Regions from separate parts of the Pelotomaculum isophthalicicum JI genome, predicted to be linked through region 1. Evidence: riboswitches for the same ligand, from Rfam matches in the RefSeq annotation. Region 1 holds a riboswitch; each other region holds the start of a gene.
What was found. A riboswitch is a leader RNA that binds a small molecule or an ion and turns the genes downstream of it on or off. The one in region 1 is predicted to bind cyclic di-AMP.
Positions count from the first base shown of each region.

Region 2: linked by a shared signal. The riboswitch ahead of L7E55_RS14705 (cell wall hydrolase) and the one ahead of L7E55_RS00810 (LysM peptidoglycan-binding domain-containing protein) in region 1 are both predicted to bind cyclic di-AMP.
Region 3: linked by a shared signal. The riboswitch ahead of L7E55_RS17595 (CAP domain-containing protein) and the one ahead of L7E55_RS00810 (LysM peptidoglycan-binding domain-containing protein) in region 1 are both predicted to bind cyclic di-AMP.
Region 4: linked by a shared signal. The riboswitch ahead of L7E55_RS01705 (CAP domain-containing protein) and the one ahead of L7E55_RS00810 (LysM peptidoglycan-binding domain-containing protein) in region 1 are both predicted to bind cyclic di-AMP.

Region 1 is NZ_JAKOAV010000001.1:168,936-176,814, reverse strand. It holds gene L7E55_RS00835 (FmdB family zinc ribbon protein) at 1-221, opposite strand, end outside; gene L7E55_RS00830 (TIGR04076 family protein) at 337-606, opposite strand; gene L7E55_RS00825 (hypothetical protein) at 701-919, shown strand; gene L7E55_RS00820 (tetratricopeptide repeat protein) at 947-1,954, opposite strand; gene L7E55_RS00815 (5' nucleotidase, NT5C type) at 2,010-2,615, opposite strand; gene L7E55_RS00810 (LysM peptidoglycan-binding domain-containing protein) at 2,799-3,602, opposite strand; cyclic di-AMP (ydaO/yuaA leader) riboswitch at 3,602-3,752, opposite strand; gene L7E55_RS00805 (DUF2512 family protein) at 3,812-4,183, opposite strand; gene L7E55_RS00800 (zinc ribbon domain-containing protein) at 4,226-4,603, opposite strand; gene L7E55_RS00795 (ribonuclease HI family protein) at 4,718-5,143, opposite strand; gene L7E55_RS00790 (AbrB/MazE/SpoVT family DNA-binding domain-containing protein) at 5,399-5,653, shown strand; gene L7E55_RS00785 (aminotransferase class V-fold PLP-dependent enzyme) at 5,996-7,339, opposite strand; gene L7E55_RS00780 (L,D-transpeptidase family protein) at 7,734-7,879, opposite strand, start outside.
Region 2 is NZ_JAKOAV010000035.1:5,444-13,322, forward strand. It holds gene L7E55_RS14695 (damage-control phosphatase ARMT1 family protein) at 111-968, shown strand; gene L7E55_RS14700 (hypothetical protein) at 976-1,815, opposite strand; gene L7E55_RS14705 (cell wall hydrolase) at 1,882-2,682, opposite strand; cyclic di-AMP (ydaO/yuaA leader) riboswitch at 2,685-2,825, opposite strand; gene L7E55_RS14710 (hypothetical protein) at 3,392-3,619, shown strand; tRNA gene L7E55_RS14715 (tRNA-Met) at 3,641-3,716, shown strand; gene L7E55_RS14720 (hypothetical protein) at 3,961-4,404, shown strand; gene L7E55_RS14725 (IS4 family transposase) at 4,814-6,061, shown strand; gene L7E55_RS14730 (Rpn family recombination-promoting nuclease/putative transposase) at 6,647-7,156, shown strand; gene L7E55_RS14735 (hypothetical protein) at 7,455-7,879, shown strand, end outside.
Region 3 is NZ_JAKOAV010000020.1:58,880-66,758, forward strand. It holds gene L7E55_RS11220 (FtsK/SpoIIIE family DNA translocase) at 1-229, opposite strand, end outside; gene L7E55_RS11225 (undecaprenyl-diphosphate phosphatase) at 352-1,146, opposite strand; gene L7E55_RS11230 (YlzJ-like family protein) at 1,282-1,494, opposite strand; gene L7E55_RS11235 (ATP-dependent Clp protease proteolytic subunit) at 1,491-2,318, opposite strand; gene L7E55_RS11240 (manganese catalase family protein) at 2,837-3,439, opposite strand; gene L7E55_RS11245 (spore coat protein CotJB) at 3,467-3,790, opposite strand; gene L7E55_RS11250 (spore coat associated protein CotJA) at 3,808-3,933, opposite strand; gene L7E55_RS17745 (diguanylate cyclase domain-containing protein) at 4,243-4,449, opposite strand; gene L7E55_RS11255 (YmaF family protein) at 4,617-5,033, opposite strand; gene L7E55_RS17595 (CAP domain-containing protein) at 5,240-5,845, opposite strand; cyclic di-AMP (ydaO/yuaA leader) riboswitch at 5,852-6,025, opposite strand; gene L7E55_RS11265 (response regulator transcription factor) at 6,380-7,057, shown strand; gene L7E55_RS11270 (HAMP domain-containing sensor histidine kinase) at 7,047-7,879, shown strand, end outside.
Region 4 is NZ_JAKOAV010000002.1:82,457-89,456, reverse strand. It holds gene L7E55_RS01720 (trypsin-like serine protease) at 1-536, shown strand, start outside; gene L7E55_RS01715 (hypothetical protein) at 624-1,034, shown strand; gene L7E55_RS01710 (FliH/SctL family protein) at 1,063-1,434, shown strand; cyclic di-AMP (ydaO/yuaA leader) riboswitch at 1,669-1,872, shown strand; gene L7E55_RS01705 (CAP domain-containing protein) at 1,878-2,861, shown strand; gene L7E55_RS01700 (DUF3794 and LysM peptidoglycan-binding domain-containing protein) at 3,059-4,597, shown strand; gene L7E55_RS01695 (DUF3794 domain-containing protein) at 4,646-5,728, shown strand; partial or broken gene L7E55_RS01690 (YbaB/EbfC family nucleoid-associated protein) at 5,860-6,171, shown strand; gene L7E55_RS01685 (hypothetical protein) at 6,206-6,868, shown strand.

The DNA.
Region 1 (7,879 bases):
GCAGCCGCGCACCCTTTTTCACCGGGATTGCCGTTGCAGCACCTTCCCAAATCATCATTAGCCGGTCTCCCGACAGAACTAGGAAGAAAAGGAGCCGAGATGAGCTTCTTTAAATTGGAACCGCCACAATCAGGGCACTTGATTCCCTTTTCCTGACCGGCCAGTTGGAGAACCTCAAATACTTTTTCACATTCACCGCACTTGTACTCAAATATCGGCATATTAACCACCTCTTTTTTTTAATCAGATACTAGTATTCGACAATTGCCGCAAAAAATCCTACGTCTCATTTCAGTTAATTGGATAATGGCAGGGTTGTTATTATCGCTTCTTTCCTTAAACCGGCACCCTCCTCAGTTCAAAAATTACCGGCCTTTCCGGATCGGGACATGCCCAGGTAGTGACATCACTGTTGTCAGCCCAGGGGAACTGACCGCCATAAAGCAGCGCGGCAACAGCGGAACGCAACGAATCGTAGGCAAACTGGCACAGCCCGGCCGGAGATATCGCCGAGAACTCAAAGCTATCGCCTACCTTATGTCCGTATGAGCACACACCGTCACCCCGTATTTCAACAATAGTCGCGATTATCTTATATTTGTACATGGCCGCTCCCTCCTATTGGTATTCTATCAATAATTATATTTCTTACCCCGCCAATCCATTTCCGAACCGTGACACATACCGGATGAATGAACTTTTGCCGGTTGAACATAATAAATTTATGAGTAAACATAAAAGTCACGTCGACAGAAGAAGAAATGAATACGGTAACGCTGTTAGCAAGATGCGCGTTAAACAGATGGAGCGTTTAAATAAGGCTGCCCCATTAATTGAATATAATTTAGAAAACTTTTCGGGGAAATTTGAGATCTATGATCATAATAAAAATAAAGGAAGAAAAAAACCTCTATCATAACCGGTAATTATTTATAGCTTTAATTATTCAAATAAGTTCACCTTTCGCCAAGTAATGCCCGGTAATTGCAATCAGCTTACCTAGTTCCTCATCTGAGGGATCATCATTTAAGGCTCTTTCGAAACAAATTTTCGCTTCAAAATAATTGCCCAGTTTTAAGTGTGAACTCCCCATCATTTTAAAATAGAGTGGTTTGGATACTATTTTTGTCGCTTCCGAAAAACATGCCAGGGCATCTTCATACATACCAAGCTCATAATATGCAAGACCTCTCCAATGTAAGGACTGCTCGCTTAATGATGTTTCACCCAGGTATTCAACTGCTTGTTTGTGATTCCCCTTGCGGTAATTCACAATACCTAAATACAAGTTGGCTAAATTAATGTTACCGTCTAGTTCTTTATATTTAAGGATGTTATTTTCAGCCTCTGCCAAACGATCAGAATTAAGGTAGCAAATAGCAAGATCGAGAAAAACATGCGTTTCACCTTGATAAATGGAAAGATAACTCTCAAAGCATGAAATCGCTTCACTGAAGTTTCCTGAAGCATACAAAGATTTTCCCACCCAATAAAAGGCCTGAAAAGTATCGTTGTTGTTGTTTGCCAAGGACATTATTTCACGGAATATTTTTAATGCGTTGTCATATTGATTTAAAGCAAAATAAATCTTACCGGTATAAAATAAATTTTGGATTGTTTTAGTAGAGGCCGTAAAACAACTTAAGGCATCCTCATAACGGCCCAAACGATAAAGGCATGTACCCTTTAACGGCGCCAGTTCAGCCTGCGGGAGTTTGGACGAAGCTTTTTCCAATACTCCCAGACATTCCTCATAGCAAGTCTCTTTCTGATAGAGGGCGGCAAGCCTCAGGTAGATCTCCCCGGCCTTTTCATCCTTCCCAAGTTCCTCCAGGACGGTAGCATACCTGACTAAGGCGTTAATATTTTCAGGATCTTCCTTTATAATTGATTTTAATATTTTTTCAGACTCAAATATTTCCCCGCGGTAATACAGTCTGATTGCGTCAGACATTTCGCTCAACGGAAAAACCTCCCGTCACTTGTACTTACAACGTTAAAATATCAAATCACTTGCAATCTGTCAGATCAAATTTATTATTACACGAAGTCATCAACTGCTGTGATTCTATCACCAGAGCCCTGTATATTTCAAACCATGAGTGTTTGCGGTAAATTAGTCCCGGTAAATTCCCCCGGTTGTATGGAGCGTCCATCAATATGACCGGTATTCCCGCCGCGCTTAACTCCAGGCCAACCTCAAGCGTGTCCTCTACCATTACATCCAGCCCTTTTTCCAGGCAAGTTTCATCTTTCTTGTAACTTCCGAGGAGCACTAACTCATCGTAAAGCATACCATGCCGCCGCAGCCAAGCCTGTGTTTCCTGTTTATACGCTTCTCTTCGAGCCGTAACGATACAAATATGATGATATTTTTTGATCATACTCAGATAATGCGCGGCGCCTTTTACAGGGCAGGCGGCGGACATTAAAAACCGGCCCTTTTGTTCAATAAACGCTTTTAATTCAGTTGCTGTGATCTCAAAAGTCTGAATAATATTATACAGATGAATCTCTTCAACCTGCTTGTTTTTATTAAAATAACGATTAAGTTCCCGAACCCATAAAGGCAGGCTGTCTGCCAAAACGCCGTCAATATCTACCCCGACTCGCATTAATATCCCCCGTTCAATTGTGGGCTTATTTTATCAGTGGTGGGATCAGTATATGTCAAATTATCGCAGATTGTCAATTGTGTCACCATCCACAATTCCTTAGTAAAAATAAAGCCCGGCTAACCGGACTTTAGTTGGTATGGGTGTTCGCTGTAATTGTACTAAGCAGTTAAAAAACAGCTATTAATAAGTAAAAACAACATTTCCAATAACCGTGCTCACAGGTCTGGACCACAGCCAGTTATTATTGACCTTATTTCCGGCAAAGAAATAAAGCGCCCCGTTGGTCGGGTCCACCCCGCTCAACGCATCCTTTGCCGCCTGGATGGATTGAAAACTTGCGGGGTTGTCGATCCATCCGTTCATGACCGGCTCGAACTGGTAGGTACCATCATTGTATTGATAGATAACATCTTCAATAGATTTTGGAAAACAATCGCTGTTTAACCGGTTCAAAACAACAGCGCCAACCGCCACCTTCCCCGCATACGGTTCACCGTCCGCCTCAGCCGTAATTAAACGGGCCAAAAGGTCAACATCAGCGAGTGACGGCCTCCGGAAATTGCTTCCCCGGCTCACCCCGGAAACAGATTTTTTCACAGTAGCGCCAGCCCCGGGAATTGCCAGAACCATGCCCGCGTAGATCATGGTGTCTCTCAGGCCATTGGCCTGCATAATATTCTGATAGCCCACACCAAACATCTGGCTAATCGAATAAAGGCTGTCTCCCTCCCTGACGGTGTAATAAGAGCCTTCACCACTATAGTTGCTTTCCGGGATATTAAGCTGCTGCCCCGGGTAAATAAGAGAGTCCTGGATTCCATTGGCTTCCTTCAGGGAATCTAACGAGATACCGTAATCCAAACTGATAGAATAAAGACTTTCCCCGGGCAAAACATCGTGAACAGCGGCATCAGCGATAGCCGGTACTGCATACACCCCCAACAATAATAAAAAACCTACCAAGAGACGAAAAACAAAAATCAATAAAATCCCTCCTCCGCCTTCGGGGTTAGCTGAAGGGTTCGGGTAGAGGGCACCCTACCTTTATAACCGCTCGCGGTTAATCCGGATTCACCCCAAAAAATTTTGTCCCCCGTACCCCGTAATATATCGGGGATTCGGCTTTATTTAACAATTATATCAGTCATTAGAATGCCTGGCCATATCACAAATATTGACATTCTATTATCCTATTAAGGTTTAATTTTCCCTTTATATATCAACCTGGCCAGATAACGAACATGGTAGTACCATTCACCAAGCCCAACTAACACGGCAATAATTATCAGACCAGGGACTGGAAGATAGACTTTTTCCACTGACCGTACCACTTCCCAGGCAACTACCACGGTTATAACAACATCAGATAAAACTGCCAAGCGATTCCCATACTGCGGTAAAACTATCAAATCGGCAATAAAATAGGCCGCCAAAGTCAAAACCATTGCTGCGATCACAGCCGTCAAGGTAGTGATGTTACCCATTACCGGCATAATTAATCCAAATATTGTAATTATTAGTAGGAATTTTGTTAAAATAGCATTAAAATGTTTATTTTTGAACATTTAATTTTTTCCCCACAATTGCTATTGGTTGACTCGGTTGGGTTATTCTGAAATAACCTTAGTACCGCAAATAAAGCAAAATTTAGCGGCGGCGGGCAGTTCCGTCTGGCACTTGGAACATATCACCGGTTTCGGCATAAGTTTTGCCATCTGCGCTTCATATTCAGCGATATCATCCTCCAGCGCTTTTGTGCTTACAAGAAGACGTTCCACCTCATCATCAAGTTCTCGCTCGCCTTTATATTGCAGATAAACCAGTTTACCCAGAGCTGATATGTTGTTTTCCATCTCCTTTTCCAACTTGCTTATCTCAAACTTTAACTTAGCCGCACCCACAAGGTCACTTGATTTTTTACTTATTGTTTTAGCCCCTTCAGTTAGCGTCTTGGCGCTCTCACTAACCTTTTTAAAAATTTCCATATAGGCGCCTCCTTATTTTAATGTATATAATTAATTCTAGACAGCTCAAATACTTCCCTTCTATTCTGTTGCCAAGCAAAATTTATTTCTCCCTTATTTAAACAAAATTTTATACTATAAACGGTAATTATCAAGTTCACGGTTGACCGCCGCGTCAGCCAGCTTATTTTCCTCTCTTGGCACATAGCTCAAGGTAACTTTGAGATTGGGATTATCGGCAAGATTTTCCCATACGCGCCTGGCAATCTCATATAGTTCAGGGGCCTTAATTTTATATTTACGATTAAACTGGCGTACTATTAATTCACTGTCTGACCTCACTTCAGCTTCGATGTTTCCATGCTGGCGGGCCAAATGAACCAGCGCTGCTACCGCCCCTTCCAAAGCGCTCCACTCAGCATAATTATTGGTTAACTTATTCCCAAGGAACTTGCTTTTTGTGGCAAGGACCTGACCCGCCTCGTTAGTAATAACCATTGCCGCAGCCGCATTCCCCGGGTTGCCGCGGCTGCCGCCATCGATATTAACGAAAAATTTCAAAAGAATCACCCCGTATTTTATTCGTTACTAATCACCGGCCTTTACCAGTTGTGGTGATCCCTTGAAGAATACTACAAATTCACACATGAAGCAAGTTTACAAATATACCCTATAATACAAGGTTAGCAAATATTAGGGACATATTGTTAACTGAATAATTTTTAAACAATTATTTCAGAAGTATTTACTTTCAATGGTATCATCTGGTATAATATCAATGTAATATTTTGTCGAAAAAAGGGGAGGAATGTAATATTGAAAGCAACGGGCCTGGTCAGAAAAATAGACGACCTCGGAAGAGTGGTTATTCCCGCAGAAATCAGGCGCATCATGGGTATTGACGAGAAGAACCCAATAGAGATTTATACTGAATTCGACAAGATAATATTAAGGAAATACGAGCCAACTTGTACTTTTTGCGGCACCACCATAGATGTCCAGAGTTATCAAGGTAAAATAGTATGCCGGAAATGTGTCCAAGAAGTATTTGATAATGTGAAAGCAGTATAATCAAGGAAACTATTTTCCCAATGTTCCGCCGCCTGTTCCCCCACTGCCCAAGGTGGGGGCTTTGTTATTATTGGATTACCAGCCAGGTAATAATTATTACTATAAACAAGGCTAACAACTGGGTAAAATTATTTGGCAATTTGCCTATAGTTATTGCCAAAAAAGCGAAAACCCCAAAAAATATTATCTCACAGAAACCGCCTAATTGTTCAAAAGGCATTTAATGATCACTCTCCCGGAGAAAAAAACTTTAAAACAACTTATGTTTTAGAAAATTAATATGTTACATTAATAACCCATTACAAACACATTAGAACGGTGGTTGTAATGGGTTATGCCCTTTTATATAGCCATGTATTTTTGGATATAACGTTCTTTATTGTTTACTATGTGATGAAGCGCTTGAACTAAAACACTAATTTCATCAAAGTCATTGTACAACCCAAAACTAACCCTGATCATACCCGGGCGGTTAAGAGGACGGCTGAGCGGACGGCTGTGGGTGCGATGCTCTCTTATACATGATTCTTTTTTTTCGGAAATCTTTAATAGTTCCCGGACATATGGCTGTGCGCAAAAGCACCCGCTACGGACTGCTATACCGGTTTCTCCTGCCAGGATGTCAGCTACCAAAGTATGATGAATCCCTTCGAGATTAAAGGAAATGATTCCTATCCGGGGTTTGTCGGGATTTGTATCACTATAGAGCTGTAGACCGGGTATATTTTTAAAGTTATCTATAGTGTTTTTCCATAACCCTAATTCATAATTACTGATATTCTGCATACCTATCATACTCAATGTTTTAACCGCGGCTTGCAAACTGAGCACTCCCATTAAATTTGGCGTACCTGCTTCTTCTTTATTAGGTGGATCGTCCCATACCACGTTAGTATGGGTAACAGTCCGTACAGTACCACCTCCGGTATATTCTGGGGCGCCATTCATAAAAGTTTCTTTAGGGCCGATCAATACCCCTGTTCCAAACGGCGCATACATCTTATGGCCGGAAAATGCCAGGTAATCAATATGCCGGGGTGAATTGAAAGGTTTCATGTCAATTTGAGCGTGTGGAACTAGTTGAGCTCCGTCTACGAATATTTTTGCATTATACTGATGGGCTATTTCCGCTATTTCATAAATGGGATTGACATATCCTGTGACATTCGAAGCTCCGGTGACTGCTACTAATTTTACAGAGCGCTTATATTTTTTCAATTTATTGACTAAATCATCAAGGCATAGTCTTCCATCATTATCTATTTCTATATAATCAACATGATGCTTATTTCTCCAGGGAAGATCATTAGAATGGTGTTCCATACATGTAGACAAAATTACACTTTTCTTAGTGTCATCACAAAGTCGATAAGATAATTTATTTATTGCTTCAGTCGTATTCCTTAAGAAAATTACAGTGTCATGATTAAGGTCCGCCTTAACAAAGTTCGCTATTGCCAATCTTGAATTTTCATATAATTCAGTTGAAAGCCTGGACTTATATCCTGCCCCTCGATGAACAGAAGAATACATAGGCGCAAACTGGATAATTTCTTGCAAAGCCTGGACAAATGGCGGTGTGGTAGCGGCATTATCCATATTAATTGAAGTAACCCAGTTGCCATTATGAAGTGGAACTTTTGCATCGACTCCGACAACAAGTTCCCGGAAAGCGGATCGGACCATGTCAATTACCTCCGAAGGTAGTTTTATACCGTTAAATTACAACTTCAAGCCGTAGCCATAAATCAAAAATTTATAACCACCGACACATTTTAAAACCGGTGGTTACAAAGATATCCTACTATTTGTGTTTTCTCCAAAACCAACCAACCTGTGCCACATGCTTCTTCAGTTGGATATTCAGCCCTATAGATTGCTCCCGATTTTATTTTCTACATAATATGAAATAGGCGATAAACATGTGAACTAACAATTTTATGCAATAATTCATTGCCTCATCTAAAACTATAAATAGCGAGTAATCACAATCTGTTGGCTTTACTCTCCCCTTCGCAACCCTGCTCAATGGCGCGCGGGGTTTAATAAAAAAGCCTGTTTTCTGAATACCCATATTATTTTATGGTCTTCTATCTCCAAGTACCAAATCATTCGCCAGTTGCAGCCGATCATAGGTCAGGGGACCAACGATTCCGTCTGGACTCAGTCCTTGAGCCCGCTGAAATTGAACTACAGCCGATTCCGTAGCCGGACCGTAAAAACCGT
Region 2 (7,879 bases), on a different contig from region 1:
CAAGCGATGCCATCTGCCAGCCGGATGTCACCCAATTTAAAATAAGCATGTGGCTTTCCAATCTATGCTAAACTATAGTTAATGACAGGATCAATAATGGAGGTGACGTCATGCGATGCTTTGTTGACTGTGTATACTGTTACCTCAAACAGGCGGTCACCTGTATGACCATTGCCGGAATAAACGAGGACAGGCAGTATCCAATTTTGTACGAACTGATGGACGACATTAAAATCATGGACAGCAGAAGGACCCCGGCTGAAAATTCAACGGAACTACTGCAAAAAGTATACAAACTAATAAATAATGATGATCCGTATTTAGAAGCGAAGAAAAAGTCAAATCTCCTGGCCCTTGAATTATACCCGGAATTGAAGGAATACTTGAAAGGGTCGAAAAGCAGGCTAAATGACGCCTTAAAAATATCTGTGTCCGGAAACGTAATAGACCTGGGCATCAATAAAAGTTTTGATATAAACGCGAGTTTAAAACACAGCCTGAATACAGGTTTTTCAAAAGATGACTTCGGTTCATTTGTTAAAAAAATGAATCAAGAAAATAACATAATCATCTTGGGAGACAACGCCGGCGAAATAGTGTTTGACAAATTATTAATAGAAGAACTGGTATCCATGGGAAAAAAAGTGACCTATATTGTCAAAGGCGGGCCAGTGTTGAATGACGCCACGATGGAGGACGCCATAGAGGTGGGGATGGACAATATAGCCAGGATTGTAACCACCGGGTCAAACTATCTCGGCGCGCCTCTGCAAAAGGTATCGGAAGAGACCCAAAAACTGTTAAAGGAAACAGGCCTGATTATATCGAAAGGCCAAGCCAACTTCGAGTCCCTGGAACATGAAGAGACAGCTAAAGATAAGGTTTTTTTCCTGCTAAAAATCAAGTGTGAATGTGTCGGTATAGTTGCAGGGGCAAAATTTGGTGATATTGTGTTTTTTACGCGGTAAAGTAAATTCATGAAAAAAAATAGTTTAATTTCGCGGCCTTGAATAAGAATATGAGCACAGCCACGGAGACAATCTGAACTAGGATTAGGTGGTGCGAGGTAATACCAACTTGCGGTACGAATATGCCGAAGTGACCGATTGCCCAGTTCAATACGATGATCATACCCACCCCAAGAGTTCTATAACGCAAAGGCATTTTTATGCCAAGAAAAAGCGCTACTATGACACTTACGATGAGATGATATGAACTGGCCAAGATTAACTGTAGTTTCCCCGGGGCGCTAAGCTCATAGTAAGCGATTAGCAATTTAAAGAGTTGCCCGCCTCTGTTCACGGCGAAAGTAATGGCGCTTTCAATTGAGAAATACGTCAAGAGAATCATGAGAAACCGGAACGGGAGTACTTGCCGCCGCTTTTTGAGACCGTTCCAAAGCCATCCGCTAACGGCATACACGATAATCAACCCAATACCGGTATAAATTGATTTCCACCAAAAATGCTGGTAAATGCCAAGCGCCGCAAATAACCAGTCAATACAAGTAAAAATAGCGGCAAAACCCACGATGTAACGCCAGGAAAGCGAATAGGCATATATTAGCACTGCCGAAGCGGGGATGATGAAGAAATTCGATATATATGTACCCAGGTAATTGTCCACGCCTGTGGGGAAAATACCCGGCATATAACGGTATCCGTTCGTGGCAAGTATGACAACTTCAAACGGGTGGATCATGCTGAATATGCTTAGATGCAACACAAGCAGCTTCCAATCTCTCCGGTGTAGTAATACCACGGCTAATATTTTACCCACACTGGCTTTTTTAGATGCACGGCCGGAGCGGCGCATAAAATATACATAACCCCTGGGTATATTGCCCAGGGGTTCCCTCTAAATGAAATATACTATTTATATCTAGTAAGTAAAAACATGATTACCGATAACCCGGCTCAAAGGTCTGGACCAAAGCCATGAATTCTTTGCATAATTAGCAAAGAAATAAAGCGCTCCGTTGGTCGGGTCTACCCCGCTCAACGCGTCCTTGGCCGCCTGTATGGATTGGGCACTTGCCGGGTTGTCAATCCATCCGTTCATGACCGGTTCGAATTGGTAGGTACCGTTATCGTATTGATAAATAACATCTTGAATTGATTTTGGGAAGCCATTACTGTTTAGCCGGTTCAACACCACAGCGCCAACCGCCACTTTCCCGGCATAAGGTTCGCCGTCAGCCTCGGCTGTTATTAAACGGGCCAAAAGATCAACATCCGCCGATGACGGTCTCTGGAAGTTGCCACCCCTGTTTACCTGAGGCATGGGTGCTGCAGTTTTGACGGGTATGCCGGGGATGGCCAGAACCATATCCGGGTAGATGATGGTATCAATTAGGCCATTAGACCGCATAATATCCTGGTAGCTCACACCAAATCTCTGACCAATTAGATAAAGACTATCCCCAGCCTGGACGGTATAGGAAGCGTCTCCTCCATTTGATTCACCTTCCGGAACGTAAAGCTGCTGTCCCGGGTAAATCAGAGAATCCTGAATTCCATTAGCCTCCAGCAGGGAATTCAATGAGACACCATAATCAATGCTGATAGAATAAAGACTCTCCCCGGGTTGTACGCTGTGAATAGCGGCGTCAGAAGCGGCTGGTACTGCGAACATCCCAAACGACAACAAAAAACACGCAACGATACGAAAAACAAAAATCAATAATAACCCCTCCTCCGGCCTCCGAGGTTAGCTGACGGGTTCGGGTAGAGGGCACCCTACGATTTGCAAATCAAACCGATTCACCCCAAAAGAACTTGTCCCCCGTACCCCGGGTTTTCCCAGGGATTCGGCCTTTTCCTATTATTATACATGTTTCCCGTATGCTTGACTAACACTCAATAAATGGTAATATAGGTTTTTAACGTAAACGCATTTAACAAAATTATAACCACCGGTATGATGAAAGTCGGTGGTTATAAAAGACAGCCTTCAATTTGAGTTTTTACAGTCTAAATGCAGCCGCCGAAGCATCCCACGCCAAAAATGAGCAGGATGAAGATCAGGAAAATAATAAACCCGACATTACCAAAACCAGTTCCAACAGCACCATCCACGCCGAAAGCCATTTATATCACTCCTATTATTTTTTTTGTATAATATGCAGGAGTTAATAAAAGTGTTAACCTATGGCTACGCGCCAAAATTAATCTAATGGCATACCTGATTCTCCACTAATTCACACACTAACCCTTAGCATCCCCGAATTTCAATCTGTCCAGCTCCCCAGCATGTTTTCAATAACTCTGCTACAAATTTCTGAGATATTTTTCCTATTTCACTCCGCTATTTTTTACCAGTTTGCTTATTACCCTACAAATATAAAATACTACATCGTATAAATAATTAAGACTATTTAGGAGTTGGTTTTATGGGATACGAAATCAAAGTGACACCTATCTTCCCAAAGGATTTTCAGAAGAAATTTTTCCAGAAACCAAAAGCCCCAACCACAAAGAACAACAATCCAAATACTTTCTCACAGATATTGGACATAGCAATTAAAAATACCAACAGTAACCAGAAGGTTTTTCTTGACAAGCCAACGACTTCCGCTCGCTTTTCCCAATATAAGGATTTGCACTACATGTTGTATTAGTGCTATAATGAGTTTTGCTGTCGCGGGGTAGAGCAGCTGGTAGCTCGTCGGGCTCATAACCCGAAGGTCAGGGGTTCAAATCCCCTCCCCGCAACCAATTAAACGCAAGACCACTTCGGTGGTTCAAGACCACTTCGGTGGTTTTTTATTTTTGAATAATCAGATTCCATTCCCTCTACATAATTCACCTCTGATGTCCTGACTTTATGATTACTTTAAATTGTTATTGCATATAATATAAAAAACCACGGTGACCACAGTAGCTACATTGACCACAGTAACCACTTATTATATAATGAAAGTGAGGAATTAAAATGGAATTCCGAAAGGGGGGCCACAAAATGCAAATGCAATCTAACTCCATACCAAGGTATAATATAAGAGACACGAAAAAATATTATTCTGAACTCAACAAAATTGCTTTAAAAGGAATTGAAGTAATAACCTACAACGCAACAAGTGAAAACGAAGAAGTATCACACATCAAGACTTCTTACTTAAATAAGCTTTTAGACAATTTGCCTTTCAACCCTATAGTTGAATATGATGATGAACTTTGCGTTCATACTGTTTCATTAAATGAAATTAATCTTTATGGCGAAGGTAAAACCGTTGAAGAAGCAGTCGTTGACTTAGTCAATAGTATAATTGAATTCCTTGCCATTTACATTGAAAAGTTAGATGTGTTTTCTAAAGTTGAGCCTGAATCAAAGCAATTATATCTATTGAAACTTCTTAGATGCAATGGTGATGGGGAGAAAATAAAGAAAGCGATTGGTTTCTGATGCCTATACGATTTTCACATGGTGATATAAAAAAACTTTTAGCCCATTTCAATATGTCATCAGATAAAGGTTCGACTATTTACTATGGTTTGGGTCGAGATGGTATATGGAGAACATGTAAACTTGACTATCATAAAGATCGGGATATTATCGCCACCGGAACTGCTAAAGCAATAGCCATCTCTCTAAAATTCAAAACCGTCCTAGAAATGAAGAAATACATAGAAAAGCACTAGTGTTGCATTAAATAATTGAAGAATAGTCAATACTCAAAATAGCTTAAAACAATAAATATATCTCTAAAAATGACCAATTTCCATAAATATCATGGCATTTCATAAAAAAACTCCTTATAATAGAGGCATAGCAGGTAATCCTGTCCATAGTCTCTAAAATAAGGAGAAAACGCATGGATAAGGATACCACTAAATCCACATTTAATAAAGTACTAAATCAATTTCCGATTAAGAAATTTAACTCTCTAGTTAAAGAAAACGGTTCAGACGAGTATGTCAAAAAGTTATTTACGATTAAATTGCTGTATCTCCTGGTTTTTGCTCAGATTACCCAAGTTGAGTCTTTGAGGACACTTGCTAAAAAAGTAAAAAACGATGTTGAACTACAGGAAAACCTAGAGCTCGATTCCATAAGCTTCTCCCAACTATCCAGGCGGCTCAGTGATATTGACAGCGATTTTTGGGGGACAATGTTTACTCACGTGGCCAAGGACGTAATGCAAAAAACCGTTGGCACCACCCCTTCTGCGGAACGCATCCATATAATAGATGCCAGCACCATCACCCTCTGTCTTAGCAGTTATAAATGGGCTGATTACCGCAAGACAAAAGCAGGTGTAAAACTTCATCAATGCCTTGTTTATGATAAAGATAATGATAATGCCTATCCTGATAAAGCTATTCTTACTACAGCCAGAAAATCTGATAAATCACAGCTGGATGAATTACTAATTATTGATTCTAACGCACTATACGTATTTGACCGGGGCTATGTCGATTACAAGAAATGGGATGACTATTGCGAAGCCGGAATACGCTTTGTTACCAGGATCAAAGACAATTTTATCATTAACACCATCGATGATACGCCGGTTGACGGTACCAATATGACCGAAAGCATTGTGATACTTGGCGATCTTAATACAACAATGATGAGGAATAAGTTACGACTTATTCACACTGTGGATACCACGGGAAGTCCGGTTGTTATTCTAACAAATGACTTTAGCATTAGAACTCAGGAAGTATCTGAGATATACCGCCTCAGGTGGAAGGTGGAGCTGTTTTTTAAATGGATAAAACAACATCTAAAAGTAAAAAAGTTTTTTGGTAAAAGCCTCAATGCGGTATACACTCAGATTTGGATAGCACTTATTACTTTCTGCTTATTACAGCTACTAACCAGGGTGACCCTTAAGGTAAAAAATTCTTTACTGGATATCCAGCAATTGATCAAAGATAACATGTTCAAGCCCTTTGAAAATATTTTAGAGATTTTACGAAAGCAGCCCACCAGGACTTCTTATGGCAGGCGAAAGACTGAAGATTACAACTGGCAATTTGAGCAATTGCTAACAGAGATTAAGTATGGGGATACCAAATTCCTTGACAGTTATGATTTAGAGTTGAATTACCTGTAACCCTAAATAAAGTATATTTGTATAAATGTGGATACTGGATTACCTCTTATGGCGCCGTTGCCTTTTTAGATTATGTGAGAAAAACCTTGTTCAGAAAATTCTGTCGCCTTTTTTCTTGGCCTAAATTTTTATTATTTTTGATGTTGACTTTTAAAATTAAGTTTTATGCAACACTACTGAATACTTTTGCAAAAACCCCAGCCTATAAAAACCCTAACCTATAAGACAGAAAAGAACCTCAATCTTCGCGGCTTTCGCTTTCTCACATCTCAAAATTTTCGATATATCCTCTGATACAGGGTCGGCTCAGTCACCAACTCATCTTTACACATCTTGCACCAGGAATTCATATGTTTAACGGCAAAAATGCGCTCTGTCATGTCTAAGCTGCCCCATGATATCAAGCCGGTGTTTAAACGTTCAAACGCATGACCGGCAACTTTTATATACCATGACTTTCTTGAAAGTTTCCCAAAGTACAAGGGTTTCGACAGGATCGCGATGCGTATAGATAAAAGTAACCGGCTACTATTGCGGCATGACACCCCACGGTCCCACTGTCACCGTGATCGTAATTGTGATATAATGAGCGACAAAGAGGCCGATATCGTATACAGACTGCGTATCCGGGGTACCGACGTAATATTCTACGTACTGCTGGAGTTGCAGTCGACCTTGGATCATACCATGCCATTCCGTCTGTTGCAGTACATGGTCGAGGTGTGGCGGGACGCCTACAACAACACGCCGGAGAAAGAGAGAAAGCGTAAGGGCTTCAGGCTGCCGGCCATCGTGCCCGCCATTCTTTACAACAGCGAGGGCGGTTGGACGGCCCGCCGAAGCTTTAGGGAATACCAACCCGAACCCTGGGAGGTGGAAAAAATGATCACCAACATCGAGCGGACCCTTGATGAGATGCAGAGGCAGGCAAGGACTGAAGGTAAAGCCGAAGGTAAGATTGAGGGTAAGATTGAGGGCAAAGTTGAGACAGCCAAGGCGGCGCTGAGGGAAGGATTGGACGTTGACGTGGTTTGCAGGATAACCGGGCTGTCCAGGGAAACTGTTATGGAACTGAAGAAAACGCTGGAAAACTGAAGACGAAGGAACAAGTTTCTGGCCCTTACCACATGTCAACGAGTGGTAAGGGCCGTTTTATAATCATTAGAATGAAATACCAGGAAGTTGACCGCAATGGAAATTACCGAGAAATTTATCTAAAGGATAAGAAAAAATACATCGGCAAGTTCCAGATCGCTGCAAACCTCTAGAAAAAATTATTCTTGAATGCCCGGCAAGATTTTGTTAAAATTAATTTACAAAATTTATATATAAATAAAGTATAAAATTTTGCAAAACCTCATACTATATTATTATAGACAGGAGAGAAATGGCGGTGAATGCTATGGCTGATTTTTTACCTCAAGAAATTGTTAACCTTACTAAAGAAGGCAGAGCAGTATCTATTCAAATGCGCGCTTCCGAATGGTTGAGTATTTTACGAACGAATACAAAATCTGTCTCTGAATTACGTAATGAATTAAGCGAGTTAATTACTATAATTGAAGAAAGTAAAAACGAAAATCAAAGAAATATTTTTATAGTATCAAAAAATAATCAAAATATCGCAGCTGTCGTTCCACTTTTATTCCTTGAAAATATGTTAAGAGCTCAAGACACATTAAACACTTTAATTGAAGCATTAGAAGAATATCAAGAAAGCACCCTTCTCGAAGAAGCTTTTAAACGCTGGAATAACGCCGAAAGAAGATATAACCTTGTTGAAACTATAGAAGAACTAAAAATTAACCCTGATAAGCT
Region 3 (7,879 bases), on a different contig from region 1:
CAGTCTGCTCCCGCCTGCGCACCAGCCTGCCCCCTGCCAGGACCAGTAATAGCGGGAAAAAGTAGCATCCTTCACCAGCGATACTCTTTAAAATCTTCACTGCGAAATCGCTTATAAAACCAGACGGTTGCGACAGAAGGCTGACAATACAGAGCACGCCAAGCGCAACCAAAATAACCCCGGATATTTCGTGTTTTAATCCTTCCTTTAGTTGGCCCTGATTTGCCATGATTTACCCTCCTAAAATAAATATACCATAGGTGCCTCTAAAAGTCCTTGCAATTCGCAAAAAAAAAGCCCATATCACGAAAAATAAGGGCTTTTTAACAATATAAGTTCTTTCTCTAATATTTAGACCCCGGCAGTCCTGACTAACGCCAGGATAATCACCGCAAACCCCACAATAAAACGGTACCATACAAATATAACAAAGCTGCGCTCAGTCAAATATCTCAGCAAAAAACCAATTGAAATAAAGCCCACCACAGCCGAAGAGACAATTCCGGTGATAAAAGCCGCGTTTAAATCCCCGGCGGATAATTCCATTAATTTTGCCATGCCCGCTCCGAAAATAATCGGCGTCGAGAGTAAAAATGAAAATCTAGCCGCGGTTTCACGTGTCAGCCCGCGGAAACGTCCCGCGGTCATGGTTATACCCGAACGGGATACTCCAGGGATAATTGACAACGCTTGTAAAAAACCGATAAATAAGCTGTCCGTCAAAGTGATCCCATAAAGCTGCTTCCTTCTTACCGCTTTCCGGTCAACCCAGTATAAAATCATACCCATGACAATAAGCATTATACCAATCAAGATTGGATTTCTAAAAATAGTTTCAGCCTGTTTTTCAAACAAAAAACCGGATGCAGCGCCAGGTACTGTGGCAACAACCAGATACCAGAACAAAGATCCTTCCCTGGTAGGTCTGCGCATTAAGCCATCAGCAATCAATACCACCCAGTCCTTCCAAAAGAAGGCTACCACCGCCACCAATGTTCCCATATGTAGTGCCACGTCAAATGATAACCCGGGATCCTGCCACTTGAAAGCCCAAGGTACAAGGACTAGATGGGCGGAACTGGATATGGGAAGAAATTCTCCGAGCCCCTGGACTATCCCCAGTACCAGCGCCTGTAAAACAGTCAACCAAATCCCCTCCTGATAAGCGCCCGTCACTAGGCACATGGCAATCTCCCGCTAAAACAACGCTGCCCCATACGTTTTAAGCGTTTACCAGAGTATTATAACATAGCACATTTTGTCCGTAAAAACCTTTTTTGATTAACACTCGATTAAGCTTCCGGGTTGCAAATTTGTTTTCAAATAATCATAGGGATTTGTGCTTAAAAGTTTTACTATTCTTTTCTTTCCGCTGCTCGTATTTTCAACCAGCATTGAAACACCGTCGTAGTTAATTTCCTGATACTCCGGGTATTTTGTCCCGTCAAAACCTTCCAAAACCAATTCCAGCTGCATTGGAGTATATAGAATCATTGTAGTGGCGCCTCTTTTTTCATATTTTCGTTTGTTTCAATTAAATCGTTGAGTTTTTTTACCGCGTCACCGATACCCCCCACCTCGTTAATCAAGCCGATATCCACCGCTTCTTTGCCGATCAGTACCGTCCCGATATCTCTGGCTAATTCCCCGGTGCGAAACATTAATTCGCGGAATTTCTCCTCCGTTATGTCCGAATGATCCGTAACGAAACGCACTACCCGATCCTGCATCTTATCCAGATATTCATAAGTCTGGGGAACGCCGATTACCAAGCCGTTCAAACGGATCGGGTGTATGGTCATGCTTGCTGTTGAAGCGATAAAGCTATAGGTGCATGATACCGCAACCGGCACGCCGATTGAATGTCCGCCTCCCAGTACAACAGATACGGAAGGCTTGGACATGCTGGCAATAATCTCTGCAATCGCTAAGCCCGCTTCCACATCTCCCCCCACCGTATTAAGCACAATTAAAATGCCTTTTACCTCGGGAGCTTGTTCCAAAGCCACCAACTGTGGAATCATATGTTCGTATTTTGTGGTCTTATTCTGCGGCGGGAGCACTAAATGGCCTTCAATCTGACCTACTATGGTCAGGCAGTGAATGTTACTTTTTACCTCGGGTATCGGTGTTGAGCCCATTTCCTTGACCGATTCAAGCGCGCCTTTGGTCTGGCCGGCCACTCTCTTACCGGGTTTCGGTTCTTTTTCAGGCTCATCCCTTCGTTCAGGTTCTGGCAATACATCCGGATCGGGCTCAGGCACACCGGGATCGCCGGGTATTATTCCCGAATCGGATTTACAACCGGCAGTGGTCATTTTCTTCACTCCTCGCAATACTTAGAAATTTTCTGATTCATTCATCTCTTAGTATGCTTTGGAAGAAGTAAAAGTAACCACCAAAAATTCATGATAAATAATCAATATAAAAGCACAAAGTCACATAACGGCCCTTGCAAAGACAGAGGACAAAAGTTGTGCCATGGAAATTATTTACTAAAAATGATTAAAAGCATTAAGAAGAAGGATAGAAAAGAATAAGCCAGGGGTAAGTAGTTCCTTGGCTTTGGCATATTTTACACCGTTTATTCAATCACAAACACGTTCCGGCAACCACCCCGCCCGATCCTTTACGAGATCGCGCACCAATCCCTGCTCCGTCTCACACCGATAACGCAATAAAGCTAAGGAGATCCTTGCCCTCATTGGTGCCGTATGATAAGGTGTGGCACTTACCTCACGGGAGTCTCCACTTTTAAAACTCTGACACGCGATAATAGCAGGTAGCACCGTTTGCAGTCATCTTAATGCCAGCCGCTTTAATCTCTCAAATATCCTTACGGTTCTACAATATCCTTTCCCGTACTTAAAAACACCTTTTTTTCACGCATGAAACTCTGGACATCGTTCAGCGTCTCGCCAAAGCGCTGAAAGTGTACTACCTCCCTCTGCCTTAGGAATTTAAGCACATCAGTGACACAAGGGTCATCACTTAAATGGATCAGATGCTCGTAAGTAGCCCTAGCCTTTTGCTCAGCATCCATATCTTCGGTCAGATCAGCAACCGGGTCGCCTGTGGCAGCTACATAGGCGGCTATCCAGGGCACGCCGTTGGGGTCGCTCCAGAACAGGGCGGTGTCATGCTGGGCGTAATGCCCGCCCAGTCCGGCGGCCTGCATTTGCTGGGGGCTGACTCCCCTGGTCAGCTTGTAAAAAAGAGTTGCCACAATTTCCATATGAGCCATCTCTTCAGTGCCAATATCCGTCAGCAACCCTTTTGCCTTGTCCGTGGGCATGGTGTATCTTTGGTTCAGGTACCGTAAAGAGGCCGACAATTCCCCGTCCGGCCCGCCATATTGAGTAATAATCACTTTTGCCAACTTGGGATTAGGACCGGATACCCTTACCGGGTATTCTAATTTTTTTTGATAAACCCACATTAATTAATCCCTTCCTTAATTCTAGATTTACATATCCCAAGGCCAGGGGGAGTTGATCCACTGCCAAGGGTGCTGACTGGAAGCCATACCGAAAGGAAATAGCGGACCGTAATATTGTTCATAGGCCTCAATACATTTTTTTAGCTGAGGCACAACCGAATTATATAAACTCAGGGCCTGCTGGTCATCCGGATGTGTATCCAGGTATAAGTTTAATTCAATAGCGGTAAACTCAAGTTCTTGTATTTTTAAAAGCATTTGCGCCTGTTGATTATACATGTTTTCAGCTTTGGCCTTATCTTCATGTTTGTCTGTTTTTTGAGTCTGGGTCTTTTCTTGTTTATTGTCCATTTGATTCACCTCTCTATCTAACCTGGGTATGGCGATACCAGTTCAGGGAATATGGTACCGTGGGCTAAAGCTTCCGCCGGACTGAAGACCTGCCCCATTTTTTGCCATGGAACATAGGCGCGCGCTAGTTGCATTGGCGGCATTGTATCGCCTGTGTATGGTAGCGTATTTGGAAGTCCTGGCATATTGGGGGCAGTTGGATAATTTGACGGGGGAAGATATTTATTGAAGCTCATAGAAAAACCTCCTTATTATAGATACTTTATCTTATGAAAGAATTACCTTAATGCACACGCTGTAGTCCCTGGTGGTATTTGGCAGTATACACAACCTTATCTTTTTACCCGCTTATTCCCAATTTTAATTTGTCATTAAACAAAAGCCCCCCGGGGATTCCGGGGGCGCAAACTGCTGCACTGTAATTTATAACGGAAAGGATAAATACAATACATTTAATTATGTCTGCTGTAATTTTTATTTTTTTTCTGCTGATACATCCTTTGGTCGGCTTCTTCTATTAAATTAATAATAGTTTTCGAATCAGACGGTTTCCAAATGACAGTACCGAAGCTAATTCCAATTTCTTTCACAGTCTCATCTATATTTTTCCATAGGTTTAGCTCTTTATAAAGCGATTGAATTATTGAAAATGGTACCAAAAAGACACTAGGTTATCTGTAAGAAGCTGAATATGTTTACATGCAAGCCGCTCTTCTTTCCCCCGGGGTGGCAGTACCTGGGGGAGAGAAGAGCGGCCTGCGAGCATAAAAAATATAACCGTACTATTTTGCACAACTCCTCTATTGCACTGGAATTATTTAAAGCTCTATGGTCTAGAATCAATAAGATAAGTTTCGATCGTTGTAGCAAAAAAAATACTATGGGAGTGCTCATCATTTAGTTTAGTGATTCCCTTAATCAAGTGTACATGCTTTTCATCATCAAGAGGTATTGCAGGTCCAGTCTCAATCACTATTTCATGTTGGTGACCTTCAAATAAATCTGTGTTTATTAATATGCCGTGTATATGTCTGAAGTGTCCGTTGGGTAGTTTTACAGGTATGACTTCACTTGTCACTCCAATAAAACGGTGTTTATGTCTTTCATCATTTTCTTGAGCACACTGTGTACTGCCCAAAAACTCATGCACATGAGTCTGTGGATTATTTTGGGGCTTTTTTAGGGCAACAGAACCAGTAATTGGGCCGTATACGGTAGCCGCGCTGTCATTTTTCTCCGGCATCAGAACTCCTCCAAACTTATTATAGTATTTTATTATATGGAAAACCGATGCCTTATTGTTACTACATAACTTTATAGCGCATATCTAATATTCTCAAATCCTTTATCTGTCAAAAAAGGACTTCGCGTTCGGGCGCAAAGTCCTTTTTTGACAAGTTTCTTCATCTACTATAGGTCTTACCTTACTCGGGTTATGTTTTTTTATATTTAACCGGTAAATTCCTCTGTAATCATCTCTCCGTAAGGCCCGCCGTGGACAACACCAACACCGATGTATTTATAATTGGAATTTAATATATTGGCCCTATGTCCGGAAGAGTTCATTAGGGCTGTATGTGCCGCTTGAACCGATTGGTTGCCCGCGATGTTTTCTCCAGCGTAACGATAGGTTATACCCTGTGATTTCATCATGTCAAACGGAGAACCATAAGTTGGCGACTGATGACTGAAGTAATTGTTGTTAATCATATCTTGTGATTTCATCCTGGCCACGTTCACTAGTCTCGTATCAACCGTGAGCGGCTGTAAATTTATTTTTGTCCTTTCCTGATTGACAAGGTTAACCAGTTGCTGTTCTTCAGCGGTCAGCCCTGATGTGGAAACGGACGATGGTGTGGAAACCGGAGTTGGACTCGGCTTTGAAACAGGTGTCGGATTCGTTCTTTGAACTGGGTTATAATTCTGTCCATATAATGAATTTAAACCTGGAAAGTTGCTAAAATTGTAATTTGTGGCGGCTTCTGCTTTTGGGCTAACAAACATAATTAACGACACGGCAAAAACGAAAGAACATACTAAGAGCTTCTTAAACACAGACATTTCCCCTTTCTTTTCGCGCCTGCGAGGTTAGCTGACGGGTTCGGTAAAAGATACCCTATCCGAAATCAAGTCACGTTTTTCCAACCTTTTATGACTATTTCGGGATTCACCCCAGATACTTGGTTCCCCCGCTCCCAGTGCGGTAAATTTTCTGAGATTCGGCATGAATTATTCTATTATTTGATGATCATATCTTTTTTTATATTTTTGTGCAAAAACCCCATTCCAACGTAAACTAGCGTTTATTCTAAGGGTACTAGAATAGCTGATATTAAATGTACTACTTATCGAATCATATAACCATGGTAAAACATCCCCATTGATGATGTTAAGACATTTTTTCGACACATTTCGGTTATAGAATAAATTTACAACAATATTAATACAAGTTTGGCAAAAGATAAATATTGACTTTTATGACAGAAAAATAATTCTCGACATTTTCCCGACATATTTAAGTAATAAAATAAACATGAAGTTTTACCGGTGAAAAATAAACTTCCTAATTATTTTATGAAGAGGTGGCCTATGCAAACAGTAATGGTTGTGGAAGACGATCATTCAATAGCCCTGCTGCTAAAAACTTACCTGGAGCATGCGGGTTTTCAGACCCAAGTTGCCGTAAACGGGGAAGAAGCATTATCCATGTTTTCTGAAGTAAATCCCGCACTGGTTCTTTTGGATTTAATGCTGCCCGGGAAAGACGGGTGGACGGTGCTGGATGAAATTCGCCAACTGAACAGTTGCCCTGTAATCATGGTGACAGCGCGCGGCGCTGTCGAGGATCGCTTACATGGGTTCGATAAGGGCGCTGATGATTACATATTAAAGCCCTTTGATCCCGATGAAGTAGTGGCTCGGGTGAAAGCAGTGCTGCGGCGGCCGGTTCACTTGGTTGAGCCTGAACTTGTCCAATTCGGAACCCTGGTGATAAATTTTACCTCCCGTGAAGTTACCGTCAAAGGGAAACCGATTTCGCTTGCGCCGCGGCATTGGGAGTTGTTGACTTTTCTGGTTCGCCACCCAAACCAGGTGTTCACCAGGGATCAGCTGCTGGACCACGTCTGGGGAATGGATTATGACGGGGGAGACCGTGCCGTGGACGTGTCGGTCAAACGCATACGGCAGTCTTTGCAGGAGTGGCCGGCGGATGAAGGGGAGATAGCGACAATCCGTGGAAAGGGGTATCTACTGCGTGTCAAGTAAACAAAACGATTATACTCCAAATACAGTATCAATGTTGACCTACTGGACACGCCGTTACGTCTTGGTATTGCTGGGCTGCCTTTTGCTCCTAGCCTTAGCTGCGGGAATTTGGATCCGGATTGATACATACGAACATATCTATAGCATGCTTGAATTACGCGCCGAGCAACTGGTTGATTTGAATGGTCAAGCGCCGGAAGAAAGCGAGTTTTCCAATAAGCTGCGGCAAATGGAGGCAGGCCCCCGCGAACTAAAGCAACCCTTTCCGGATGCGGACATTATAAAAGACGATTCTTCCAATAGAAAGCAACAAATGGAAGCGGGCCACCACGAACCGAGGCCGCCCATTCCAGAAGCAGTTCATACTGTAGATACAGCGGGAAACATTCAAATAATTAAAAAAGACGAAAATGCGGCTATTGATACTTCCGCGTTGTTCGCTGTTCCGCCCTCATATCAGAATGTCCTCGCCGGTAAAAATGTCCGTGAACAAGTTCATGTCGATTCTCAAACCTGGCTGCGTGTCGGCGTGCCTGTTTACCAAAACGGAACAGTCTGCAAGGCGCTCTATATCAGCATGCCTGTGGATAATCAAATCCGCGGCCCTTATGGTTTACTGGCATTACTTACCGTTACTATTACGTTGGCGGGCTGGTTGGTGCTATATTTTCTATCCCGGAGGTTAATCCATCCGCTCCGCGAAGTGGCTGCTGCCGCTCAGTCCATAGCTGAAGGCAATTATGACCCGGTTTTGCCCCGGGAGGTAAAAGAGCGGGAACTGCAACAATTAATCGAATCATTTCGCCATATGGCTGCTCAACT
Region 4 (7,000 bases), on a different contig from region 1:
GCATCGGTGTACTGCAGCGCTATGTGCCGCTGCAAAAAAATGTGGCTAAATCCGACTGCCCGGTGGCGTCGGCCTTAGCTAGCGGAAGTACCAAGATCCTTAACCTGGTTAAACGGGATTATGAAATACGCTTTTATAAAAACTATGCGGCTGAAAACACCGTGGATTGCGCATTGGCCAAACTTGATTCAGCGGATCTTGTCAAGCCCTCTATCCTGGAGATAGGCGAGATAAAAGGAATAGCTGATATTAAACCCGGTCAGAAGGTGCAAAAGAGCGGCAGGACTACCGGTCTGACTAGTGGTGTGGTTAAATCCATCGGCACTACGCTGCAAGTGGAAATGAAAGATGACGAAAAAGTCTGGTTTTCCGACCAGGTAGTGACTGATATGGCTTCACAACCGGGAGACAGCGGGTCAATAATTTTGAATCAAAACCATAAAGTTGTGGGTTTGCTGTTTGCCGGATCGGATAAGCTGACCATATTTAACCGGATCAGCAATATAGTGGAGCGGCTTGGCATAGAGTTCGTTTAACTTTCCCCGTAAATTATTGATTTTTGCTGATCCACCTCACCTTTGTTTCAGCCGGGCCATATATTGATTACCGGGGAGGCTTATCTTATGGTACTGAAAGCAGTTGTGTCCGGTGATGTAGCGCTGGCTTTTTTAGGTGAAGATATCCCGGCAATCGGTCCGAGTTTTAACAACAGAGAAGACGCCATGAAAGCGGCTCAACAATATCTTGAAAAGATTAACGAGTTATCGGGGCAGGACCAGAACTCGCCGTTTCAAATTGTCCTGAACAAACAGGCGGACGGCCGGTATTCACTCGTAGTGGATAGCTCACAGCAAATGGTGAGCACCTTGAATAACCTTGATGAATTGCTCGTGAAACGGTTTCGTAAAGGTTTGAAAAAAAAGTTATTTATCTTAACCTGTTTTGTAACGGGTGCTGATGGGCTGGAATGTTTGGTTCTTACTGAAGGTCTAGGGGCGGTATTTTACGCCCCTAATGCCATGGGTACATATTAGGGTATAATCTCTTGGAAGGGCAGGAGACATGGGCGAAGAAAAAAAAGGGAAAAATGAGCAATGTTGGACCCATGGTCGGCAGAAAGATCTTGGTTATCATTTAGGATACAACTTGGGCTTTGAGTCAGGGTTTGAAAAAGGATATACCGAAGGAAGCGCATTAGGTTACAACAATGGGTTTTTAGCGGCACTGAGACTTAGTGAAGGGTCTGGCGCCGAAGAGTCTCCAGGCGCCGACCCACCGTACGGCAGGGTTTACCAGGTAATCCGAAAACTTGTCGATAGCGGTCAGCTAAGTATTTTTCTGTCCGGTTGCGCGGCCAGGGAAGCGGAAACTTTGTTTAAGTTATTATTAGTAGATGTTCATGTAGTAACCAAGGCCCTGGACAACTGCCGTTAGCTTTTATTTTTTGCCGGATCTTAGCAATCAACCCTAATTTGGAGTCTATCTGACAACACCGCAGAATAATCCCATAAAAGTAAACATTACGATAGCTGGTCTTTAATTGCCCGTTTTGCCATGAGACCCCATTCGCTTATATATTAAACTTGTACAAGCTCTTTTCATAAAGAGCTTCTTTAACAGCCGTCTTTTGGCGGACGTCAGACGTCAGACGTTAAGTCAATGCCAATTAAATACAAGCAGCCGAATCCCAAAAAATCAGGGTACGGGGGAACCGGTTTATGGGGTGAATCCCGGTAAAGTCATTAGCTAAGACCCAGGCACCGGTATTATTGTATAATAATGCCATGTCCTTTATCTTGTGACTCGAATGGGTAGGGTTTTGTCTTTTACCGAACCCGTCAGCTAACCCCGGAGGCTCAAAAGAAAGGAGTAACTTTATGCGGTTTTCCAAAAACCTGAAGTTCGGTTTGATTGCTACCTTGTTCCTTCTTGCGCTGGCTTTCTCGATTGGGGCGGCGGCTCCGGCGCCGGCTGACGCCAGCCTTTCCTGCACAGCTGATGAGCAGTCTATGGCTGACCTGATAAATCAGGCGCGCCATGACGCGAATAAAGCCTCGCTGGTTGTCGACCCTGTTCTGTCAAATCTGGCCCGGATTAAGGCCCAGGATATTGCTTCGAACGGCTATTTCAGCCATAACTCGCCAATGTATGGATCTACCTGTGATATGTTGAGGGCGGCCGGTGTGCAGTATAGCAGCGCCGGGGAAAGCCTATGCAAGGCTATGACTGTTAACTCGGCATTTCAGGGACTAAGCGCCGGCGGCAGCCGTTCGAGCATACTCAGCTCATCTTATGACCGGGTTGGCGTTGGAATAATCACAAAAAACAACTATAAAACTATCGTCCTGTTGTTTACAGGCGGTCAAAAAGTGATTACACCGACACCAACACCGACGCCGACGCCAACGCCAACGCCAACACCGACACCGACACCGACACCGACGCCAACACCAACACCCACGCCGACACCCGTAAGCGGTTTAAATGCCGACGAGCAGCGGATGTTCGATTTGGTGAATCAGGAAAGGAGCAAGGCAGGCCTGCAACCACTGCAAATCGATCTGACCCTGGTCAAGTTGGCAAGAATGAAGGGGCAGGATATGATTGATAAAAATTATTTTGACCATACGTCACCAACTTACGGTTCTCCCTTCGATATGATGAAAACATACGGGGTGCAGTATCGCTACGCCGGGGAAAACCTAGCCGGGGCTCCAACCGTTGATTCTGCGCATACCAATCTGATGAACTCGTCCGGACACCGGGCAAACATATTAAATTCAAATTATACTAAAGTGGGCATTGGTGTTGTCAGCGGCGGCCCATACGGGAAAATGTTCGTGCAGATGTTTATCGGTTGATTAACGGTATAGCATAAAAATTGAAGAACTGATCGAGATATAAACAATATAAAAAATATTTATTATGTTAAAATAAGGAAGAGGACCCAGGTCCTCTTTTTTTTTTCGTTTTTTGCAGGCGGACTACCTTTATTGCACATTTTCGTATGTTTCTCTCATATATTAGTATAGAAAAATTTTGAAAGGAGGAAACCATCATGGCTGGAACCGAAATGCTTAAGGTCAATTTGGTCCAGGGTGAAAATAGAGTTCAGACCGTGGTTAGAGGTCAGATTGAAGTTCCTGAAACAAAGCCGAGCGTGGAAAAGATTTTATCAAAAGAAACAACTGCCAAAGTTAGAGACATCAGCATTGTCCCGGACAAGATTATCATTAATGGGACCCTGACTGTACAAGTGATGTATGTCGCCTTTGAACCTGATCAATCAGTTCACTCGATGCACGGCGATGTCAATTTTACGACCTTTGTCGATGTGCCAGGCGCCGAGCCCGGGATGGATTATGTTGTCGATTTTACTGTGGAGGATGTGAGTTTGACTCCAAGTAAAACCAACGCTTGTGCATTTGATGTGGCCGCTGTGCTCAGCACTTTTGCAAAAATAATGGATGTTGAAGAAATGGAAGTGCTCACGACCACTCCGGCCGGGAATGTCGCTCTGGAAACCCAGGATATCACTGTCGAACACATGATTGGTGAGAAGGAAACCAAGCAAATTATTGTCAGCGATACGTTCGAAGTGCCAGAAGAAAAACCGGGCGTGGAAAAAGTTCTGAATACCAAAGCGGAAGTAGAAATTACTGATAAACGGGTCCTTGCCGGCAAAGTGATTGTGGACGGTGAGGTAAGACTTGAAGTTTTGTATGTGTCCTTGACCCCGGGGCAATCCGTTCATGACCTGCACCAAGTCATCAAATTCAGTGACTTTGTGGAAGTTCCTGAAGCCCAGCATGGCATGAACGTTCATGTGCGGGCGGAAGTGGAAAGCGCCGAAATTTCGACGGTAACTTGTCCGAGGTTAACAGCGGATGTCATCGTCAAGCTGACCGTCTTTGTTTCCGAAACCAGGACGCTAAAAAATGTTCCTACCAAATTACAAAATGAGGCGGGCTATGACAAGGTAAAACTGAAGATTGACCGGGAAATCGGCGCAGGAGAAACTCAAGTGGTTCTCAGGGAAACAACTGAAGTTCCTGAAACAAAACCCGCCGTCATGAAAGTGCTGGAGTCAAGGGTAGATAAGGTAAAAGCTACGGAAACAGATATACAAAAGGGTAGAGTGTTGATCAGAGGTCATGCCGATGTGGAAGTGGTTTATGTCAGCACAAAACCCGACCAGGCTGTCCACGCGCTGCACCAGCGTTTGAATTTCCGCACGTTTGTGACAGTGCCCGGCGCAGAACATGGTATGAGAGCCAAAGTTAAAATCAGTCCGGAATATGTAAGTGTGGATCAGCAAGGGTGTGATTTACACACGGAAGCTGTTTTAAAAGTCAAGGCGACAGTGACCGATCTGTCCCAACTGCACGTTTATGTGCCCGCCGTCACACCGACTCCCACGCCTATTACCTGTGTGCCAACTGATTATACTGTTCTGGCGGGTGACACACTCAGTAAAATTGCCGCGGCGCATGGAACGACGGTGGCCCTGATCCTGGCTGAAAACCCGCAGATTACCAACCCGGATGTCCTCAGCGTCGGACAGGTGATTAAGATTCCGTGCGCGCCAATGGGTTAATAATTTTTGTTGAATGCAATTAAAAAATAATTAAGGAGGTCTAAAAGAATGCCTGAACAATTCTACTACACGGAAGTTCAGCCGGTGAAATGCATTGAAATAAGAGTGCCGTTAGTTATTGCGTCTGTAGATGTGGAAGTGGTTGTCGACAACATTGCCACCTTGCCCGAATTGGTCCACAATTGCGACAGAATTAAAGCTCATGTTCGCGATCTGACCGGCACACCGGTGTTTGTTGAAGAAGCCCATCATCATCATGACGACCATTTCCACCATGATGAAGAATTCGTTATGGTGCATCACGACAGCATGCACCCGTTTAGGGATTTGTTTCTTAAGAAAATCGTTGTCAACGGCACTCTGCACAAGAAAATATTCTATGTAAATAAAAATAACGAAGTCAAATTCGTGACTGAGGATCTGCCGTTTTCCAAGCTGGTTGAACTGGCTGAACCTGTGAAGGTTCACCACAAGCATGATGTTACTATTACGTTCCGTCATGTTGATGTTGATGTGAACTTTGAAATTCATCGCGGCTGCCGGGTCCACCAGACTTCTGTCATTCAGGCTACCGCCAGGGTTACGGAAGACCGCAAAATCTATGTGCAGACCTGCCCGTCACCGGAAGAGGCTCCCGTCGGCAACCTGCTTAGGGACGGCGGCCTCGAAGCCTGGGCCAGCCCCTATTCCCCGGTCTTTTGGGGCGCGAGCAATGTATCCCAGACCACTACGGCTCATTCCGGGTCATTCGCGGCGGAGATCGGCCTGCTGAATACGGCGCTGCCTGGTGCTTTATTCCAGATGATCAGCAAAAAAATCGTTGGCGAACGCCAGTACCGCCTCACCTTCTGGGTCAGGGAAGATGTGCTCGGCGCGACCAGCGCTTTCTCCTTAACCGCTGAAGTAGTATTCTATGATCAATTCGGCACTCAGATCGGCATCGGCACGCAAACGCTGCCCAGCACCGGTATACCGGACAATGCCTACACCCAGGTCCAGTTTACCACACCGGCAGTAGATTCAAGCGTTGATTCAATCATGGTCCGCTTCACCTTTACCCCAAGCACTGGGAACACCAACACTGTCAAAATTGACGATGTTATGCTGGAATGCATGCGCAAGCACTATTAATCCCGGGATGAAAATAGAAAAAGCTGTTGTAAAACAGCTTTTTTTTTGCCTTTAATAAACTTTTTTAGCGCCGGGCGAATATATTTAATAATGAGTTGCAGCGGCCATGACGCTGTGTATGGAAAGGGGAAAAGAATCGAATGATGAATAATATGGGCGCGATAGTTGCCGAGATGCAAAAGTTGCAGCAGGAGCTTAAAAACAAAACCGTGGAAATCAGTGAGGGTGAAGGATTGTTCAGCATTGTGATGGACGGCCAGCAGCAGGTGCTGAATGTTAAATTCGGCCCGGGCGCTCTGAAACCTGGTAATGCCGAGGCACTGGAAATAATGGTGGCGAGTGCGTTCAATAGAGCTACCGCCGAATCAAAAAGTTTGTTTAAAAACGAAATCGCCAAGTTGACCGGTGGGATGAGTATTCCCAATATACCCGGATTGTTTTAACAATATCATACATTTAACCGGGGAGGTGATTTGATTGGCTGAAGATGCCAAAGGAACTGCCATGTTGGAAGAAGCGGTCGCGAGGGTGCTGGAACTGCAGTCAAAGTATGGGATGGACCAGGAAACAATGTTGATTTATATGTGTTCGGTAAACCTCACCAGTATCTTGAGTCTGATCGGGAACCGTTATCACGGCAGTTCCAGCGGATACATACAGTCTCCGGTCACGGCGCCGGCGACAGTTCCGGCGCCTGCGCCGGTCAGTACTACCGGGACGGCTCCGTCACTAAATGACCTGATAGGTATGTTGGCAGGCTTGCTGGGCAACCAAGGCGGTACCGGCGGGCAGGGATTCAACCCTGCCGCGTTAATGAACCTTTTGGGATGTCTTGGCGGCGGTAAGGAGGGGCAAGGACTGAATCCAGCTATGCTGACGAGCCTGCTTTGCGCCCTCGGGGGGCAGAATATGGATTTGAGCAACCTTATGAACATGATGGCCGGGTTAATGGGAACAGGCGCGAAGAATAACACCAAGTCAGACTCATCAAAAGATACGCCGGCTGCAGCCAATGACGCGTCAAACGCAGCCGGAACAGCGAAAAATGACCGGAGCGGCGAAAAACAAGCCGTCCGGGAAGTGCCGAAAATTATGAAGTGGGATAGCCTGGATAACCGCAAAAGAGTGCAAAGCAAATAGGTTGTAAGGGAACTTTTGATCGTTTGTCGCCGCTTGGAGGTGGCTCGTGCCGCCTGGAAGCGGTTTGTTTTTTCTGTAATCATAAAAAAAACGGGCTTGAAATAATAACAGCCCGGTGGGGAGAGTTCCGGT